DNA from 3 places in the Fictibacillus sp. 7GRE50 genome. Region 2 is predicted to be linked to each of the others. Evidence: riboswitches for the same ligand, from Rfam matches in the RefSeq annotation. Region 2 holds a riboswitch; each other region holds the start of a gene.
What was found. Region 2 has a riboswitch for cobalamin ahead of IHV12_RS15460 (ribonucleoside-diphosphate reductase subunit alpha). Riboswitches for the same ligand answer to the same signal wherever they lie in the genome.
Positions count from the first base shown of each region.

Region 1: linked by a shared signal. The riboswitch ahead of IHV12_RS19105 (acyl-CoA thioesterase) and the one ahead of IHV12_RS15460 (ribonucleoside-diphosphate reductase subunit alpha) in region 2 are both predicted to bind cobalamin.
Region 3: linked by a shared signal. The riboswitch ahead of IHV12_RS16680 (DUF4430 domain-containing protein) and the one ahead of IHV12_RS15460 (ribonucleoside-diphosphate reductase subunit alpha) in region 2 are both predicted to bind cobalamin.

Region 1 covers NZ_JACZDW010000005.1:108,912-114,714, reverse strand. Annotated here, with positions in the region: gene IHV12_RS19120 (GH1 family beta-glucosidase) at 1-175, shown strand, start outside; gene IHV12_RS19115 (hypothetical protein) at 290-502, shown strand; gene IHV12_RS19110 (MGDG synthase family glycosyltransferase) at 767-1,894, opposite strand; cobalamin riboswitch at 2,021-2,200, shown strand; gene IHV12_RS19105 (acyl-CoA thioesterase) at 2,361-2,840, shown strand; gene IHV12_RS19100 (YbaN family protein) at 3,164-3,529, shown strand; gene IHV12_RS19095 (peroxiredoxin) at 3,577-4,254, opposite strand; gene IHV12_RS19090 (ferritin-like domain-containing protein) at 4,267-5,028, opposite strand; gene IHV12_RS19085 (spermidine synthase) at 5,173-5,803, shown strand, end outside.
Region 2 covers NZ_JACZDW010000004.1:79,527-85,329, forward strand. Annotated here, with positions in the region: gene IHV12_RS15445 (sigma-54 interaction domain-containing protein) at 1-19, shown strand, start outside; gene IHV12_RS15450 (GntP family permease) at 333-1,727, shown strand; gene IHV12_RS15455 (3-hydroxybutyrate dehydrogenase) at 1,759-2,544, shown strand; cobalamin riboswitch at 2,602-2,803, shown strand; gene IHV12_RS15460 (ribonucleoside-diphosphate reductase subunit alpha) at 2,935-5,160, shown strand; gene IHV12_RS15465 (ribonucleotide-diphosphate reductase subunit beta) at 5,150-5,803, shown strand, end outside.
Region 3 covers NZ_JACZDW010000004.1:304,219-310,021, forward strand. Annotated here, with positions in the region: gene IHV12_RS16670 (response regulator transcription factor) at 1-272, shown strand, start outside; gene IHV12_RS16675 (ATP-binding protein) at 269-2,068, shown strand; cobalamin riboswitch at 2,181-2,364, shown strand; gene IHV12_RS16680 (DUF4430 domain-containing protein) at 2,524-2,925, shown strand; gene IHV12_RS16685 (ECF transporter S component) at 2,918-3,448, shown strand; gene IHV12_RS16690 (hypothetical protein) at 3,550-3,780, opposite strand; gene IHV12_RS16695 (histidinol-phosphatase) at 4,161-4,973, shown strand; gene serA (phosphoglycerate dehydrogenase) at 5,095-5,803, opposite strand, start outside.

The DNA of each region.
Region 1 (5,803 bases), on a different contig from region 2:
CATGGATAATTTTGAGTGGAGCTTCGGATATGACAAACGATTTGGAATCATCTACGTAGATTTTGATTCTCAAGAGCGAATCTGGAAAGATAGCGCATACCGTTATGCAGAAATCGTGAAGAACAGAGGAACCAATAACAGCAACAAAGAAACAGATGCTATTACAGTAAGCTAATTTATTTCTAAGATAATAATAACCATTGAAGTCCCTGACATAGGTTAGGGACTTTTTTGTTTTGTGTAAAATTTTCTTGAGTGGGGAAGCTAAAAGCGTATAGGAGGGTTAGACATGAAGGATAAAAATGAAGAACGTATCGATGAAGAAACATCAGACGGAATGAATGAGTTAGTAGAAATCATCAACGCAAAAGGTGACACCGGTGAATTGAAGGAAATCGTTGAGAAATATGATAATAAAAAGGAACACTCCCCGTTATGCAATGATGATTTTTTCTATGCGGACCTTCGAGCCATTGCGGAAGACTGTGCTAAGGAAGATTAAAGTTTTAAAACTGGCAGAAACGCTGATGATAGCGATTCTGCCAGTCTATTTTTTGGAGTGCGCGAATAAGTTAAGTTTGCACTGCTATGTTGAGGTAGGGGGTATAGGGCTAGTGTGTCTTGTCGAAGTGTGACGACTCGCCGGTTTATGACCAAAACTCGCCGGAATAAATCCGAAATTTCTAGTATTATTTCAAAAATTTCTCAAGATAGTAGTCGCAAACCCCGCCCAGTTTTATCAGAAGCTATATCCATCAATAGCTACTTAACGTGTAATTTGAGTTAGCTGTTGTATATCTTCAACAGCATAATCAGCAATCAATGAGGAAGAGTGAGATTTATGAATGAGTTCTAAACTTTTCTGCATGTTACATAATAAAGCTTCGTTATTAAATAGCCTCTGAACATTCTCCACAATTTCGTCTGCGGTATGAACAACTATTGCAGCACCTTTTTCTTCAAAATACTTAGCATTTTCTCCTTCTTGGCCAGGAACGGGCTTATATAGAATAAGTGGCACTCTTACAGCAGCAGCTTCAGTAATGGAGATGCCACCTGGCTTGGTTACTACGCAATGGGAAATCTTTAAGACTTCATGAAGTTCGTCTACGTAAGCGAATAATCGGAATGAACCTGGATGTTGTTCGGCTAGTGGTGTTAATTTCTCATACAACGTTTTATTCTTGCCACATACTACAATTACTCGCAGAGAAGGATCTTTTAATAAAAGCTGAGTAAGAACCTTAACATTCCTTAGCACACCTTGAGCACCAGCTAGGAGCGTCACGACACGTTTACTTGGCGTAACTCCGTATTTAGTAAACACTTTCTCTTTATGAATTGGGCGATAAAAGTCTGAACGAATGGGAATACCGCTAACAGTAATTCTATTTTCTGCCACACCATGTTTGATCAGTCCGTTTTTGACTGAATCAGACGCAACAAAATAATGATCAATCGCTGGATTGATCCAAAATGGATGAGCGAAATAATCAGTGATCACGGTATAGATGGGGATGTTAAACCGTGATTTTTTAATAAGAAATGGCGCAGCGTGAAGGGGAAAGGTTGTTATTACAAAACGGGGTTGATGTTCTTTAATCAATTCTAGAAATCTTTTTCTTCCTAAATAACGAGAGAATTGTGTAATCGTATTGGCATTCAATTTGTTTGTTCCATAATAAAACCATTTATAAAAAGAAGAGCCGTGTGAAAAGCTTTTGATAAATATGGATTGCGTAACTTGGGACATGATGGGGTGAGCTTCACCAAATAAATCAGATATGACAGGTTGAAATCCTTTACTCTTCATTTCTTCAGCGAGGACATTAGCCACTTGAACATGACCGCTGCCATAGTTAGCTGTAAGGATTAATGCTGTTGGACGTATCATTAGAAAACCTCCCCAGTCTTTTGAGATAAGAATAGCAGGAGATTTTAAACGTGATATGAAGAAGATTAAAAGGTTTTGTAAAAAGTAAAAATTGTTAGTGGTACAATAAGATAGATTCAAAATTTCATAAGATCCGATAATTATGGTGTCTGTTGCAGACTTAATAGGGAATCTGGTGTGAGGCCAGGACTGTACCCGCAACTGTAAGTGCTGACGAAATAAGCAAAACCACTGTCTATCTGACGGGAAGGGCTTAGAGTAGGCTGATGCACGAGTCAGGAGACCTGCCATCTTTATAGCGTTGATCTTCTTCGGGAGTTGGGAAGATAGGACGAGGGATATTTAATAGATCATTCTTTCTGTTATGTATTCTTACGTACCCGTCTTTCGTGATGGGTATTTTTCTTTGTTCACTAACTCCCTCAAAATAAGAGGAGCTTTCAAGCTTCAGAAAAGAGGGTATGGTATGGAACAGCAGTTATCAGCAAACATCTCAAGAACGATTCAAACAAAGTTGGTATTGCCGCCTGACACGAATCACATGGGAACGATATTCGGTGGTACCGTTTTATCGTACATTGATGAAATCGCAGCGATTGCCGCCATGAAGCACAGCAAGAAAGTGGTTGTCACCGCATCCATTGATAATGTAAACTTCTTATCGTCGGCTAAAGTGGGAGACATCCTCATATTAGAAGGTGTAGTAATCTCAACGGGAAGAACGTCTATGGAAGTATACGTAAAAGTGGAGTGTCAAAATCTAGAGACGGGGAACAGGACGTTGAACACCACGTCAATCTTAACGATGGTGGCCATTGATCAAAACGGTAAGCCGTTTCCGGTACCGAGTGTCATTCCTGAGACAGAAGAGGAAGAAGCACTCTTTAAAGGTGCTCCACTAAGGAAAGAAAGGCGTTTGTTATATAAAAATGTAAACAAAATTTAAGGTTTCTTTAAAAGTTATAGTTGTAGTTTTTTCTTTCTTCTTTGTAAGTTGGTTGTAGCGGAAGGTTGCCTGCCTGCTACATGAGAAGCTTCTCGCAAGGCATGCGACGAGGAAGTCCACTTTCTAGCATAAACTTGTAGACGCAGGAGCAAAGAGACAACTTTGAAGCGGTCAGGTGGAGACTCCTAATGGCGCAAAGCGGCAGGAGGCTCACCGTTCGCCCCGTGGAAAGCGTGCAACCTGGAGCGGAAACCAACAACTAACAAAAGCAACAATGTATACAAATAAACCTATTTTAAAAGGAAAAGGAAGTGAGAATCCCAATGAAAATTAAAAATATAATATTTGTAGCATTGGGGTTCTTTTTCCTAGGTTTAGGCGTTATCGGTATCGTCTTGCCGTTGCTTCCTACAACACCACTCTTACTACTCGCATCTTATTTCTTCGTAAAAGGTTCAAAAAAGTTTGAAGTGTGGTTTAAAGGAACCGACATTTATAAAAAACATCTAGATGATTTTGTTAGGAATCGTTCGCTCACTAAAAAGAAAAAGATCATGATCAGCCTGTTTTCAGATTCGATGATCTTGATTACTTTTATCCTTACAGACAGTATGATCGCAAGAGTGATTTTGATTCTTGTGGTGATGTATAAATATTATTATTTTATCGTTAAAATTAAAACGGCATAGAGAATGTGTGGAGATAAAGAGAGCAGCCTAATCAAAGGCTGCTCTCTTTATCTATCATGAAGAGGCTTTGTACATAACCACCAATCGTAGCACTCGATCTCTCCTGCTTGTGCTTGTTCTGCCCGTTTTTTAGCTTCTTGTACTGTGGCAGCTGGAGGAACGATAAGACGGTCTCCAACAAGCTCGTTTTTCGGCCAGTTTGCAGGTGTTGCTGCTTTATTTCTATCTGCTGTCTGCAGCGCCTTAACCGCTCTTAGGATCTCGTTGATATTACGGCCAACATTTTCAGGATACGTAAGGATAAGACGAATCTTGCCTGTCGGATCTACGATATAAACACTCCGTACTGTTCTTGTTCCCATCGTAGGGTGTATCATTCCTAGTCTAGTAGCAATCCGGCCTAGACTATCCGCGATGATCGGAAAAGTAATCTCTACTTTTAAATTCTGCTGTATCCATTCGATCCATTTTAAGTGTGAGTATACTTGTTCTACAGATAATCCGATTAAGTAAGTGTTGAGCTTTGTAAACTCAGGCATGAGCTTTTGAAACGCAACAAACTCTGTTGTGCATACGGGTGTAAAGTCACCCGGATGGCTAAAGAGGACAAACCAATGACCTTGATAGCTTGTTGGGAGGACAAGTTCCCCAAGGGTTGTATGAACCGTCATCTCCGGAAATTGATCGCCAATAAAAGGCTTTGAAAATGTTTGTGTAGATTCCATCCCTCTCTTCTCCTATCTTCCTTGGTTTCCCATCATCTTGCTCTTTTTCAACAGCTGAGACTCTCCTGTTTTTTCCCACTCTTCTACCTGTTCAATAGCTTGTTGAGGTGTAAATCCTTGACCAACAAGAACACCAGATAAAATAAATTCCTGATAGAGATGAGTTAAGTTAATGCCTTCTTCGGTCTCTTTTAATGCTCTTTGTACTAACGGATCAATGTACGAAACCCATTGGTCTGCTAAGCTCTCCGTTTGAGGCATTCTGTGTTCTTGATGAAAAGAACGAGGAGCACTTGATGTACTGTTTAACGTGAATAAATAGTTGTACTTAGCGCTGTGCTTGATCTCATCTGTAATGATGTTAAAGAGAATATCTCGATAATACGTATTAGGAAGTCCTTGGCGAATAACGCGATATTTCTCTACGGCAGCAAGTTCGCCAAACAGCGCTTTTACAAGTCCGTCTTTATAGGTTTTCGGTTTCAGAAACTCTTCTCCGTTCATTGGTGGAACTTCTTGGCCGGTAAGATCTTTGTAGATCATTCTAAAGAGTTTGTTATGCCTTTTCTCATCATCTCGAATAGATGCGATGATTAATTTTTGTTCGTTTGTGGGTGCCTCAGAAATTAAATAGTCGTAAAATAATTCATCTTCCCTTTCACCAGCAACAGCTTCTCTAATGAGTTGAAGAGATAGTTGAAGTGCTTGCTGCTGCCCATCACTCTGCTGTTGTCCGGTGTCTTGTTGCTGTTGTTGTGGGTTCATATAGCTCATCAAGATAACCTCCAAAAAAATGATTGTCGCATTAGTATATGCACACGCCTAAATTTTGTTTATACACAAAGATTTAAACACCACATGTCCGATGCATGAATAAGAATGAGCATATAGCTCGTTGAAAAATAAGGAGTGTTTATAGTGGATGAACTCATGTGGCTAGCGATTGGTGCAGCCGCAGTTTTTATAATAGAAGCGGGTGGTTATTTATATTGGAGGTTTTTGGGAAGTGGCTCACTTAAACTCTATATAAATGATGGTCAGAGACCCGAAAGAGACTTCAAACTGATTCAGACGTTCAAAACGTTGACACAAAGAATTGCACTAATCGATGTCTCAGGAGAAGTATGGGTCTACAGCAATGGTGAAATCATGTTTGGCACGAAACAAGATGAAAATGAGTATGCAGAAGTGATCGTACATGTTCCGATGGCCGCAGCGAAAGAGACTAAACGCATCTTAATCATCGGTGGCGGAGGCGGAATCAGTGTGCGAGAGGTTTTGCGTTATGAGAACGTTGAGGAAATTATCGCTGTAGATGTTGATGCGGAGATGATGGATCTTGGAAAGAACTTCGATCGTTTAGTTACATTCAATGAGGGTTCATTAAATCATCACAGAGTGAGAACGGTGATTGAAGATGGCAGACATTTTGTAGAAGAAAGCCTAGAAACGTGGGATGTGATCATTGTAGACATACCAGAACCGACTGAAAGATGTCCAAGTCTATCCCAATTGTTTTCTTTAGAGTTTTATCATCAATTAAAAGAAC
Region 2 (5,803 bases):
AAAATATAACATTCGTTAATCTAATCTTCTATTCCGAAAAAACGGAACACCCTTCCGGATTTTCGGAATGATTCATTTTATTAATTAAATGAGATTTCCAAGTGTCATCTATGTTATATTCTAACTTTCTATAATCACAAAGTTTAAGTATCGATATTATTTTTCCGTTTTTCCGGAAAAACAATAGGATGATGTATACCCCTTATACGTTCTGATGTTGGCATGAAACTTGCAAATGAATTATAGGGTGTAAATGATATGGAAAGGTGATGATGCTAAAAAAATGAAAGCGCTTCAAAAATGTTAAATGGATAGAATGGGGGAATTTGAAAATGGACATTATTATTATTTTATTAGCTTTATTCTTCTTAATGTTCGTAGCTTACAGAGGATTCAGCGTTATCTTATTCGCGCCGATCGCTGCGTTGTTTGCTGTATTGCTTACTGAACCTGGTCACGTATTGCCTTTTTTCTCAGGAGTGTTCATGGAGAAAATGGTTGGTTTTATTAAACTCTATTTCCCGGTCTTCTTACTAGGGGCGATTTTCGGGAAAGTTATTGAAATGTCAGGATTTGCAAAATCAATCACTCAGTTTGTCATCAAACTGATCGGACCTGCTAGAGCAATGCTTGCAATCGTACTTGTTGGGGCAATTTTAACGTATGGTGGGGTCTCTCTGTTTGTTGTTGCTTTTGCTCTCTACCCGTTTGCATCTGAACTTTTTAAACTTGCTGATATTCCTAAAAGACTCATACCGGGTACGATTGCGTTAGGTGCTTTTACTTTTACAATGGACGCTTTTCCAGGGAGTCCGCAAATTCAAAATATAATTCCTACATCTTTCTTCGGAACAACAACATGGGCTGCACCGTGGCTCGGGTTTATCGGAGGAATGTTTGTTTTCATATTGGGTATGATCTACCTTGAGTGGAGACGTAGACAAGCGGCTGCAAAAGGTGAAGGATACGGAACAGGACATACCAATGAGCCTGAAAAGCTAGATTCTGAAAATCTACCAAATGCTTTCATAGCGATTCTTCCGCTTATTCTAGTAGGAGTGTTCAATAAATGGTTCACCGTCTTAATTCCACAGTATTACGGTAAGACGTTTGATTTTTCTGCTATTGGTATGAAGAACGTGCCTGAGATTCAGATCCCATCACTTGCTGCTGTATGGGCAGTTGAAGGAGCTTTGATCATTGGTATCGTTACAGTTCTTTTGTTCTCTTTCAAGAGAATTAAAAACAACTTTAATAAAGGAATTAATCTATCCATTGGCGGAGCGTTACTGGCAACATTAAATACAGCATCAGAGTATGGATTTGGTGGTGTGATCGCAGCACTTCCTGGCTTTACTGCAGTAAACTCAGCGATGTCGAATACGATTAAAGACCCGTTGATCAATGAAGCGGTTACGACTACGACGTTAGCAGGTATTACAGGATCTGCGTCTGGCGGGATGAGTATTGCACTCGCAACGATGAGTGAAACGTATATCGCACAAGCAGACAAACTAGGAATTGATACAGAAGTACTTCACCGTGTTGCTTCTATGGCGAGTGGTGGAATGGATACACTCCCTCACAACGGTGCTGTTATTACGTTGTTAGCCGTTACAGGTTTAACTCACAAACAGGCATATATCGATATTTTTGCTATGACGATCATTAAAACGATAGCCGTGTTTGTAATCATTGGTTTGTATTACGGATTTGGTATCGTTTAAACCATTATTCTAAAAAAGGAGTATTAATTCCATGAGAGCGTTTGTTGAGGGGAAAGTTGTTTTTATTACAGGAGCAGCTAGTGGAATCGGTTTGCAGTTAGCAAAGGCTTTTGCTGAACAAGGAGCAAAAGTCGTGATCAGTGATTTGAATGATGAGAAAGCAAAGGAATCTGCACAACTGTTGGCTCAAGATGGTCTTGAAGCAATCGGACTTGGCTGTAATGTGACCACGGAGGAAGATATAACAAAAGCGTTGGACGAAACACTGCAACAATTCGGACGCATCGATGTGCTCATCAACAATGCAGGATTGCAGTATGTATCTCCACTTGAAGAATTCCCGACTGAGAAATTCCAGCAATTGATCAGTGTCATGCTTACCGCTCCATTTATAGCAACTAAACATGTGTTTCCAATCATGAAGAAACAACGGTTCGGACGCATCATCAACATGGCATCCATAAATGGGCTTGTAGGTTTTGCGGGGAAATCTGCTTACAACAGTGCCAAGCATGGAGTTATTGGTTTAACAAAGGTGGCTGCCTTAGAAGGTGCATCACATGGAATAACGGTAAATGCGGTTTGTCCGGGATATGTTGACACACCTCTTGTAAGAGGGCAATTAGAAGATCTGGCGAAAACGAGAAACGTAGAGTTAGAAAAAGTTTTGGAAGAAGTAATCTATCCTCTTGTTCCACAAAAAAGATTGTTAGATGTTCAGGAAATTGCAGATTATGCACTCTTTCTTTCAAGTGAGAATGCGAAAGGTGTTACGGGGCAAGCGATTGTAATCGACGGAGGATATGTCGCACAATAAACGATAGATAATTTATTGACATTCACTATATTTAGTGTCAAAGTATATAGTACAAACCTATATATGGAGAATTCAGGTGCCGGAATATCCGGCTGAAAAGGGAATTCGGTGCAATGCCGAAGCTGTCCCCGCAACTGTAATTGTGGACGAAATGGAATAGCCACTGTACGGATCAGTTATTTATAATGACTGCTGTATGGGAAGGCCCAAAGTAGGAAGAAGCAAAAGCCAGTAGACCTGCCTGAAGACTCCTATTTTCTTTTCCTCGGGGATTGGGAGAAAGAACAGCGGCTGTTTTATGCGGACGATTGTCCGTCGAAATACACGTCATTCTTTCACCCTCTTCCTGATGGAAGAGGGTTTTTATTATGACTAGGGAGTGTATTTAATATGAAAATGACAACTGAAAACTCTTTACTCGGGGAGTGGTTAAGGAGTTGTGTCGACAATTTTCCGAACATACAAGCTGAAACTTTTCTAAAAAATGCTGAGAAAATGGAAACTCATACAGGAGTGTCAAGTTCACTTTACAGACAGTTAATCATGGAAGCTTTAAATGGATTAAATGCAGAAGAGCCACAGTGGACATTTGTGGCATCGCAAATCTATTTAAAGCAATTATATGAAGAAGTCATGATCAATCGTGCTGAAGCAGAAAAACGTCCATATACGAACCTTTATGGCTTGATCTCTAAGTTAGTAAGTTTGAATATCTATGATGATACCATTCTATCTGCGTACTCTAAGGAAGAGTTGGAGAATGCTGAAAACATGATAGACCCTACGAGAGATAAGCTATTTACATACATCGGACTCAAAACGCTTGCTGATCGATATTTGGCAAAAGGGTTCAATCACGAAATTTATGAATTGCCACAAGAACGCTGGATGCTGATCGCGTTGTTTTTAATGAGAGACGAGAATCCAACAAATAGACTTCAATTAGTCGAAGAAGCATACTGGGCGCTCTCGAACCTTTATATGACGGTTGCCACCCCGACTTTAGCGAATGCAGGCAAGAGTTATGGGCAGCTTAGTTCTTGTTTTATTGATACGATCGACGATAGTTTAAGAGGGATCTTTGATTCTAATACAGATGCTGCAACTGTTTCGAAAGGTGGCGGCGGACTTGGTATCTATCTTGGTAAGATTAGAGCAAGAGGTTCTGACATAAAAGGATTCAAAGGAAACTCATCAGGTGTAATACCATGGATGAAGCAGTTAAATAACACGGCCGTTTCTGTAGATCAGCTTGGACAGAGACAAGGCGCGATTGCAGTCTACCTGGATATTTGGCATAAAGACATCTTGGAGTTTTTAGATGCAAAGTTAAACAATGGTGATGAACGAATGAGAACGCATGACCTTTTTACAGGTGTGTGTCTGCCAGATCTTTTCATGGAGCGCGTGGAAAAACGCGAGGATTGGTATCTGTTCGATCCTCATGAGGTAAGAAAAATCAAAGGCTATTCGTTAGAAGATTTCTATGATGAAACGGTTGGGTCAGGAAGCTTTAGAGAAAAATATGCTGATTGTGTAGAGGATGAGAGACTTTCAAAAAAATCCATTCCTGCTATTGAGATCATGAAACGGATCATGAAGTCGCAACTTGAAACCGGAACACCGTTCATGTTCTATCGAGATACTGTAAACCGATTAAATCCGAATTCTCACAAAGGGATGGTCTATGCATCTAATCTGTGCACAGAGATTATGCAAAACATGTCTGCAACGGTTGTCACTTCAGAGGAGGCAGAGGATGGAGAAATTGTCATCAGAAAAACGCCAGGAGACTTTGTCGTCTGTAATCTGTCATCTCTTTCTCTTGCTAAAGTGATCAATGATCAAGTGTTAAAGAGAGTCATTGATATTCAAATCCGAATGCTAGATAACGTTATTGATCTAAATCGTATAGATGTACCTCAAGCAGAACTTACAAATAAGAAATATCGTGCGGTCGGTGTAGGTACGTTTGGATGGCACCACCTTTTAGCAAAAGAGGGAATCAAGTGGGAAAGTGAAGAAGCCGTTTCGTACGCTGATAACCTTTATGAAATTATTAATTTTCATGTAATCAACGCTAGTTGTGAGCTTGCGGGAGAAAAGGGAAGATATCCGGCATTTTCAGGTTCAGATTGGGAGACAGGAAACTACTTTTCGAAGCGTAACTATTCCTCTGAAGAATGGAGTAGTCTAAAAAAACGAGTTAATATTCACGGCTTAAGGAATGGATACCTCATTGCGGTTGCACCGAATTCATCAACGTCTATCATCGCAAATTCGACACCGAGTGTAGATCCTATATTTAAAAAATTCTATTCTGAAGAAAAAAAGAATTACAAAATACCTGTAACCGCTCCTGACTTGAATGCAGACACAACTTGGTTTTATAAATCTGCGTTCTTAATCGATCAAACATGGAGTATTGAACAGAACGCAGCTAGACAGAGACACGTGGATCAGTCCATTTCGTTTAATCTTTATGTCAATCACAACATAAAGGCAAAGGATCTGTTGCACTTGCATATGCTCAGCTTTAAAAAAGGATTGAAGACTACGTATTATACCCGATCTACATCGATTGAGTTAGAAGGATGTGAAAGCTGTGAAAGTTAAAGAGGTTGAACTACTCAAAGAGAGAAAAATCTATGATGTGGAAGCTCCTAATCGATCTACAGGTATCATAAATGGTAAGAGTTCTAATATTCTAAACTGGGACGATGTGAGATATAAATGGGCTTACCCTTTATATAAGAACATGTTAGCCAATTTTTGGACACCGTTTGAAATAAATATGTCGAGTGACAGCAAACAATATGTTAGCTTGAGCGAAAAAGAACAAGATACATTTAATAAAATCATAGGGTTATTGGCATTCTTAGATAGTGTTCAAACGGATTATTCAAGCAAAGTAGCAGCCTACTTAACAGATTCAAGTCTTGCTGCACTCATGGCCACGCTATCGTTTCAAGAAGTCGTTCATAATCAGTCATATTCATATGTGTTGTCCTCTTTAGTACCGAAGTCCAAGCAGGATGAGATATTTGAATACTGGAAAACAGATGCTGTGCTAAGAGAGAGGAATGATTTCATTGTTGAAGGCTATGAGGAGTTCCTTCATAATCCTACGCCTCAATCCTTTTTGAAATCTATTATTTACGACGTGATTCTTGAAGGATTAAATTTTTATTCTGGTTTTAGCTTCTTCTATAATTTGGCCAGAAATCAAAAGATGGTCTCGACTTCAACGATGATCAAC
Region 3 (5,803 bases), 220 kb from region 2:
CTCACCGTGTAACAGCTGGCGGAAAAGAAGTCAACTTAACACCGAAAGAATATGAGTTGTTGTACTACTTAGCGAAGACTCCAGATAAAGTCTATGCGCGCGAACAATTGCTAAAAGATGTTTGGAACTATGAATTCTTTGGTGATCTTAGAACAGTTGACACACATGTGAAAAGACTTAGAGAAAAGCTTAACAAAGTCTCACCGGATGCAGCATCCATGATCGCGACCGTTTGGGGAGTAGGATATAAATTTGAGGTTGGGAATGAATGATCTGGAGAAGTGTAGTTGGTAAACTTTGGATAACGATACTTTTATTAGTCTCGGTCGTTTTAACCCTGCTCACCATTCTTCTTACGCAGTTTTTTGAATCGTTTTACGATGATCAAGCCAAAGAACAATTAACGAAGATGGCTGATCGAGTGATGTTGATTATGGAAAGCGATGAGAACAAGGAAGAAGCAATACGCATCACAAGTGAAATGGCTGAAGCATATTCCATGTCTATCATGATCATAGACGAAAATCAGGAATCCTTTATGTCTAAGAATTCTTACGATGATGCACCTTATATCCCAGTTTCTGTTTTCAAAGAGAATGATCAGTTATCTACTGTCGCAGAGAGTGAAAAAAAGATCTACGTAAACGGAGATTTTCCCGTTCTGAATAAAAATGATGAGACGATGCAAACGATGATCATCTACGGTGAACCTTATGGATCGGGAGAAAATGCAGGAGCCGTTTACGTCTATCAATCCATCGAGAATGTGGAAAAAACAACGAACCATACAAAGTATCTCATCTTTTTAGCAGCGGGGATCGCGATCATCTTAACTACGATCTTTGCGTTTTTCTTATCTACTCGAATTACGGCACCACTAAGAAGGATGAGAGAAGCAGCGACGTCTGTAGCAAAAGGTGAGTTTGATATGAAAGTGCCGATTTTAACGCATGATGAGATCGGCGAACTTGGCATGACGTTTAACCGTATGGGCAGACAGTTAAAAAACAATATCACAGCATTGAATCAAGAAAAAGAACAGTTAACAAGTGTTTTAAGTTCGATGGCTGATGGTGTGATCACCTTTGATAGAAAAATGAACATACTGGTTACAAATCCTCCTGCTGATCGATTCCTACAGGCATTTTATTACGAATCAGGCATGAAGACAGAGGTCAACGGAAACGTTCCTGAGACGGTCAAACAGCTCTTTGGGCAAGTTGTTGCACTTGAGAGTGAACAGATGACAGAGATCGCGATACAAGGCCGCTCGTGGGTCGTCGTTATGACACCACTATATGACCAATCTATGATTCGTGGAGCAGTAGCTGTACTTCGTGATATGACAGAAGAACGACGAATGGACAAGCTTAGAGAAGACTTTGTTGCGAACGTTTCACATGAATTAAAGACGCCGATCGCTATGCTGCAAGGATATAGTGAAGCGATCGTAGATGATATTGCAGAATCTGAAGAAGAGAAGAAAGAACTAGCAGGAATCATCTTAGACGAATCGAAACGGATGGGAAGACTTGTTAACGAACTCCTCGATCTTGCAAGATTAGAAGCAGGTCACATGAAGCTTCATTACAGCTCTCTTCCGATCATTCCTTTCGCAGAAAGAATCGTTCGGAAATTTCAAGGGCCTGCTAAAGACAGAGAGATTCAATTAAATCTAGAATTTAAGAAAAATCTCAAAAGTTTGCAAGAGGAGATGGACATCGACCCAGACCGGATTGAGCAAGTCTTAACCAATTTGATCGACAATGCGATTCGTCATACTTCTCAAGGCGGGTTTGTAAATCTTATTGTAGATGTGAGCGATCAGAACGTGAAGTTTTTCGTTAAAGATAATGGAACGGGTATAAAAGAAGAAGATCTGCCATTTGTTTTCGAACGCTTTTATAAAGGGGACAAAGCAAGAACAAGAGGGAAATCAGGTGGAACGGGTCTTGGGCTTGCCATAGCAAGAAACATCGTAGAAGCACATGGTGGTCAGATCAGCGTTCACAGCAAGAATAATGAAGGCACGACATTTTCTTTCGTTATTCCGCGAACGTTGAAATAAATTAGCAATACGTCCCGATTAATCTTGTTTCATAAGGAACAATAGCAGTTTTAAAAAAGGATTTCACAAATTTCTCCAATATGTTTATAATAGGAATTGTGATTTCATAAAATTTCATACGTGTTAAACAGGTGCAGTCCTTTGTTGGACGAGCTTAATAGGGAAAACGGTTAGATGCCGTTGCGGTCCCGCCACTGTAATTGTGAGAATCCTATAATATCGCCACTGTGAAAACGGGAAGGTGTTAGGAGACGATGATCAAGAGCCAGGAGACCTGCCTGTTTGTTACATGACATGACCTACGAGGATAGGGGGGTGTTTAACAGTACCGGGGCAGGTTGCTGTTTTCTGCCTGTATACTATTAATCTCCTTCGTAGCCGAAGGGGATTTTTTTAGTTGCGTGAAGTAAATTTAGTATCAAACAAAGTGTTTTTATAACAGAAAGAGGTTAATCATGAAGAAATTACTTTTAGTATTAGCAACAATGATGATGATGTTGGTGGGCTGTGGAACGACTGAAACGAAAGAAAAAGCTGATCAGCCGAAACAAGAAGAAACGAAGAAAGAACAAGTAACGGTTCAGATTACAAAAGATAACGGCAAAGAAAAAGTTAAGGAAAAGAAAATCGATATCGCAAAAGATGTGACGATCATGGACGTGATGCAAGATAACTTTAAGATTGAGACACAATACGATGGTGCTTTTATAAGCAGTATTGAAGGAGTGGCTGGAAGCGAACAGGACAAAACATCTTGGTTCTTTTCTGTAAACGGTGAAGAAGCGATGAAGGGTGCTAAGGATATTACGTTAAAACCTGGCGATGTCGTAGAATTTGATCTTCACAAATATGAATAAGCTGACAGTCAAACGAATTACGATCATTGCCTTACTTGCTGCTATATTAACAGTAGGCAGAATCACCTTCTCAATGATACCCAATGTTCAGCCGAATACGACGATACTCATTCTTGCTTCATTCGTACTCGGTCCTGTGCAAGGGTTGTTACTTGCTATATTAAGCACGATAACAACAAATCTTTTTCTAGGGCATGGTCTGTGGACGTTCGGTCAGATGTTTGCCTGGGGATTGATAGCCGTTATGAGCGCATATTTAGGCAAATACAGACATAACATACCTTGGCTGTTGCTCCCGATCTATGCAGGATTCTGTGGCTTTTTGTTTGGTTTCATCATGTCTGTTCTCTTTGGTGGAATCATCATGCAGAAATTCTGGCCGTATTACTTGGCGAGCCTCCCATTTGATCTAAATCATGCGATTGGTAACGTGGTGTTCTTCATCGTACTTTACAAACCACTTCTCTATGTGATGGAAAATTATATTAATAAAGATGGAAGTCAAAAAGCTGCCTTTGAATAGGGAGCTTTTTTAGCTCTCTTAAAGTTTAATGTTGAAAAAAAAACAGAACTTCGTATCATTTGGAAGTTCTGTTTCGTGATATTCTGTATAGAAGCTAACAATTACCCAAAGTTATGATGAAAACACCAAACAATAAGAAGTATACTCACTATTCCCCAAGCTGTGGCACTTACGATCCACCAAATGATGGATTTAGCTTTTGCTGAAGTTTCCTCGTTTTCCATTTTTCCTGTAATAAACGCGAGCTTACTTTCCATATCTTTTTTCATAGAAGTAAGAACAACAAATCCAATTGTTATAAAACCAATCGTGATCCAGAGTAGTATGTCCATATGCTCTACATCCCTTTTGTAGTTATTTTCTTTATCAAACTTCTTTATTCGAGTTCATTATCCTGCCTCATTAGATAAGAATGATGTTTATAGAGCAGATTTAGTAAGTTCCCAAAGCGAAAACTCAACAATGAACTTTAGTTGAGCCTTTTCTTTAAAAACCGGTTCAAAAAGTTGAAAAGCTGAATAGGATGATAAAGTTGATTTACTTTTACCTAGGAGGACAAAATGCGAGACTATCTGAACCGTTTTTTTGCTGTGATTTTTTTGATGATGTGCTTAAGCGTCTTATTTATAGGAGGGAAGTTGGGAGCATAAACACTTGAACGAACAAGGATTTCATGGTACATATGGTAAAACGTTTTAAAAAGGAGATTAATATGCTAACAGATTACCATTCTCATCTCGAAAAAGGGACATTGACGATCGATTATCTAAAACAATTTGTAGACACCGCAAAAGAGAAGGGAATACAAGAGTTTGGGATTTCTGAACACGCTTATCACTTTTATGAAACAAAAAACATCGTATCAAAACCATGGATGGAAGAAAGACGTTTTTACAAGATGGACGATTATGTAAATCTGTTTAAGCGTGCAGATCATTTAGGAATGGACGTCCGCATGTCGATTGAAATGGATTATACGCCGGGACGGCATGCTGAGATGGAAGCATTTATAAAATCCTATCCATTCGATTACGTGGTCGGATCTGTGCATTGGGTCGATGATTTTGGGATAGACCTTGCAGAATACCGAAAAGAATGGGACCGTCGTGATCTTTATGAAACGTATCGTTCGTATTATGATCAAATTGTAACACTTGCAGAATCAAACCTATTTGACATTGTTGGACATATCGATCTAGTCAAGATCTTTAAATATGTTCCGACTGATCAAGAATTTCTTTTAGAACAGTATGAGCGCATTACAGATGCGTTAAAAGACTCAAAAACATGTGTAGAGATCTCATCTGCAGGTCTAAGAAAACCTGTAGGACGAATCTATCCAGAACCTGAACTTCTGTCTCTTTGCTATAAAAAGGGGATACCGATCGTACTCTCTTCAGATGCTCATGAACCGCACCAAGTTGGAGAGAATTATGAGTCGACTATAAAGCTTGCAAAAGAGATCGGTTACAAAAAGCTGATGACTTTTCAAAGTGGGGAGAGAAAAGAAGTAGATTTAGGATAATAAACACATAAAGAAAGCTCTGCAATCTGATATGCTCCCCTAAAGGTAGACAGATTAAAAATAAAAATCTGTTTACTGTAAGGGGAGTATATCATCATGAATTGCAGAGCTTTTTGCTTTTCTATAGATCTAAAGGTTTGCACACAAGAAGATCCTCAATGCTTCTGAGCTCTTTCTGAGTAGATTCTGGAAGTTGCGTGTCAAATGTAAGTACCATCATGGCTTCACCGCCAGCTGATTTTCGTCCAACGTGCATCGTTGCGATATTTATGTTGCGTTCTCCTAAAAAAGCTCCTACTTTTCCGATAATACCTGGTGTGTCACGATGTTCGATGTAAAGAAGAGATCCTTGTGGTACAAAATCAACCGTATACCCGTTCAATTTAATGATTCGGCCACCAAAGCCTTTAACAAGTGTCGCAGAAAGAGTGAACGTTGTGTTCAGACCTGTAACCTTTACATGAATGATATTTGGATAACCATGATCATCTGTCCCATGTTTTTCACCGATTACGATTCCTTGTTCCTTTGCAGCCACCATACTGTTTACATCGTTTACCGGCCGGTCTAATCTTGTTTTTAAGAAGCCACACAAAAAGCTGCGAGTAAGTGATGTTGTATCGGTTTCCGATAATGATCCGCCATAACCGATCGAAATCTCTGAAACAGGTTCTTTAAAGAACTGAGTCGTAAACGAACCAAGAAGATTTGAGAAGTCATAATAAGCAATCAGTTTCTCATACGTATCTTTTGATAGTGAAGGGAAGTTCACCGCGTGTTTTAAAGGTTGATGTAAAAAATGAGATCGGATCTCATCGCTCGCCATGTAA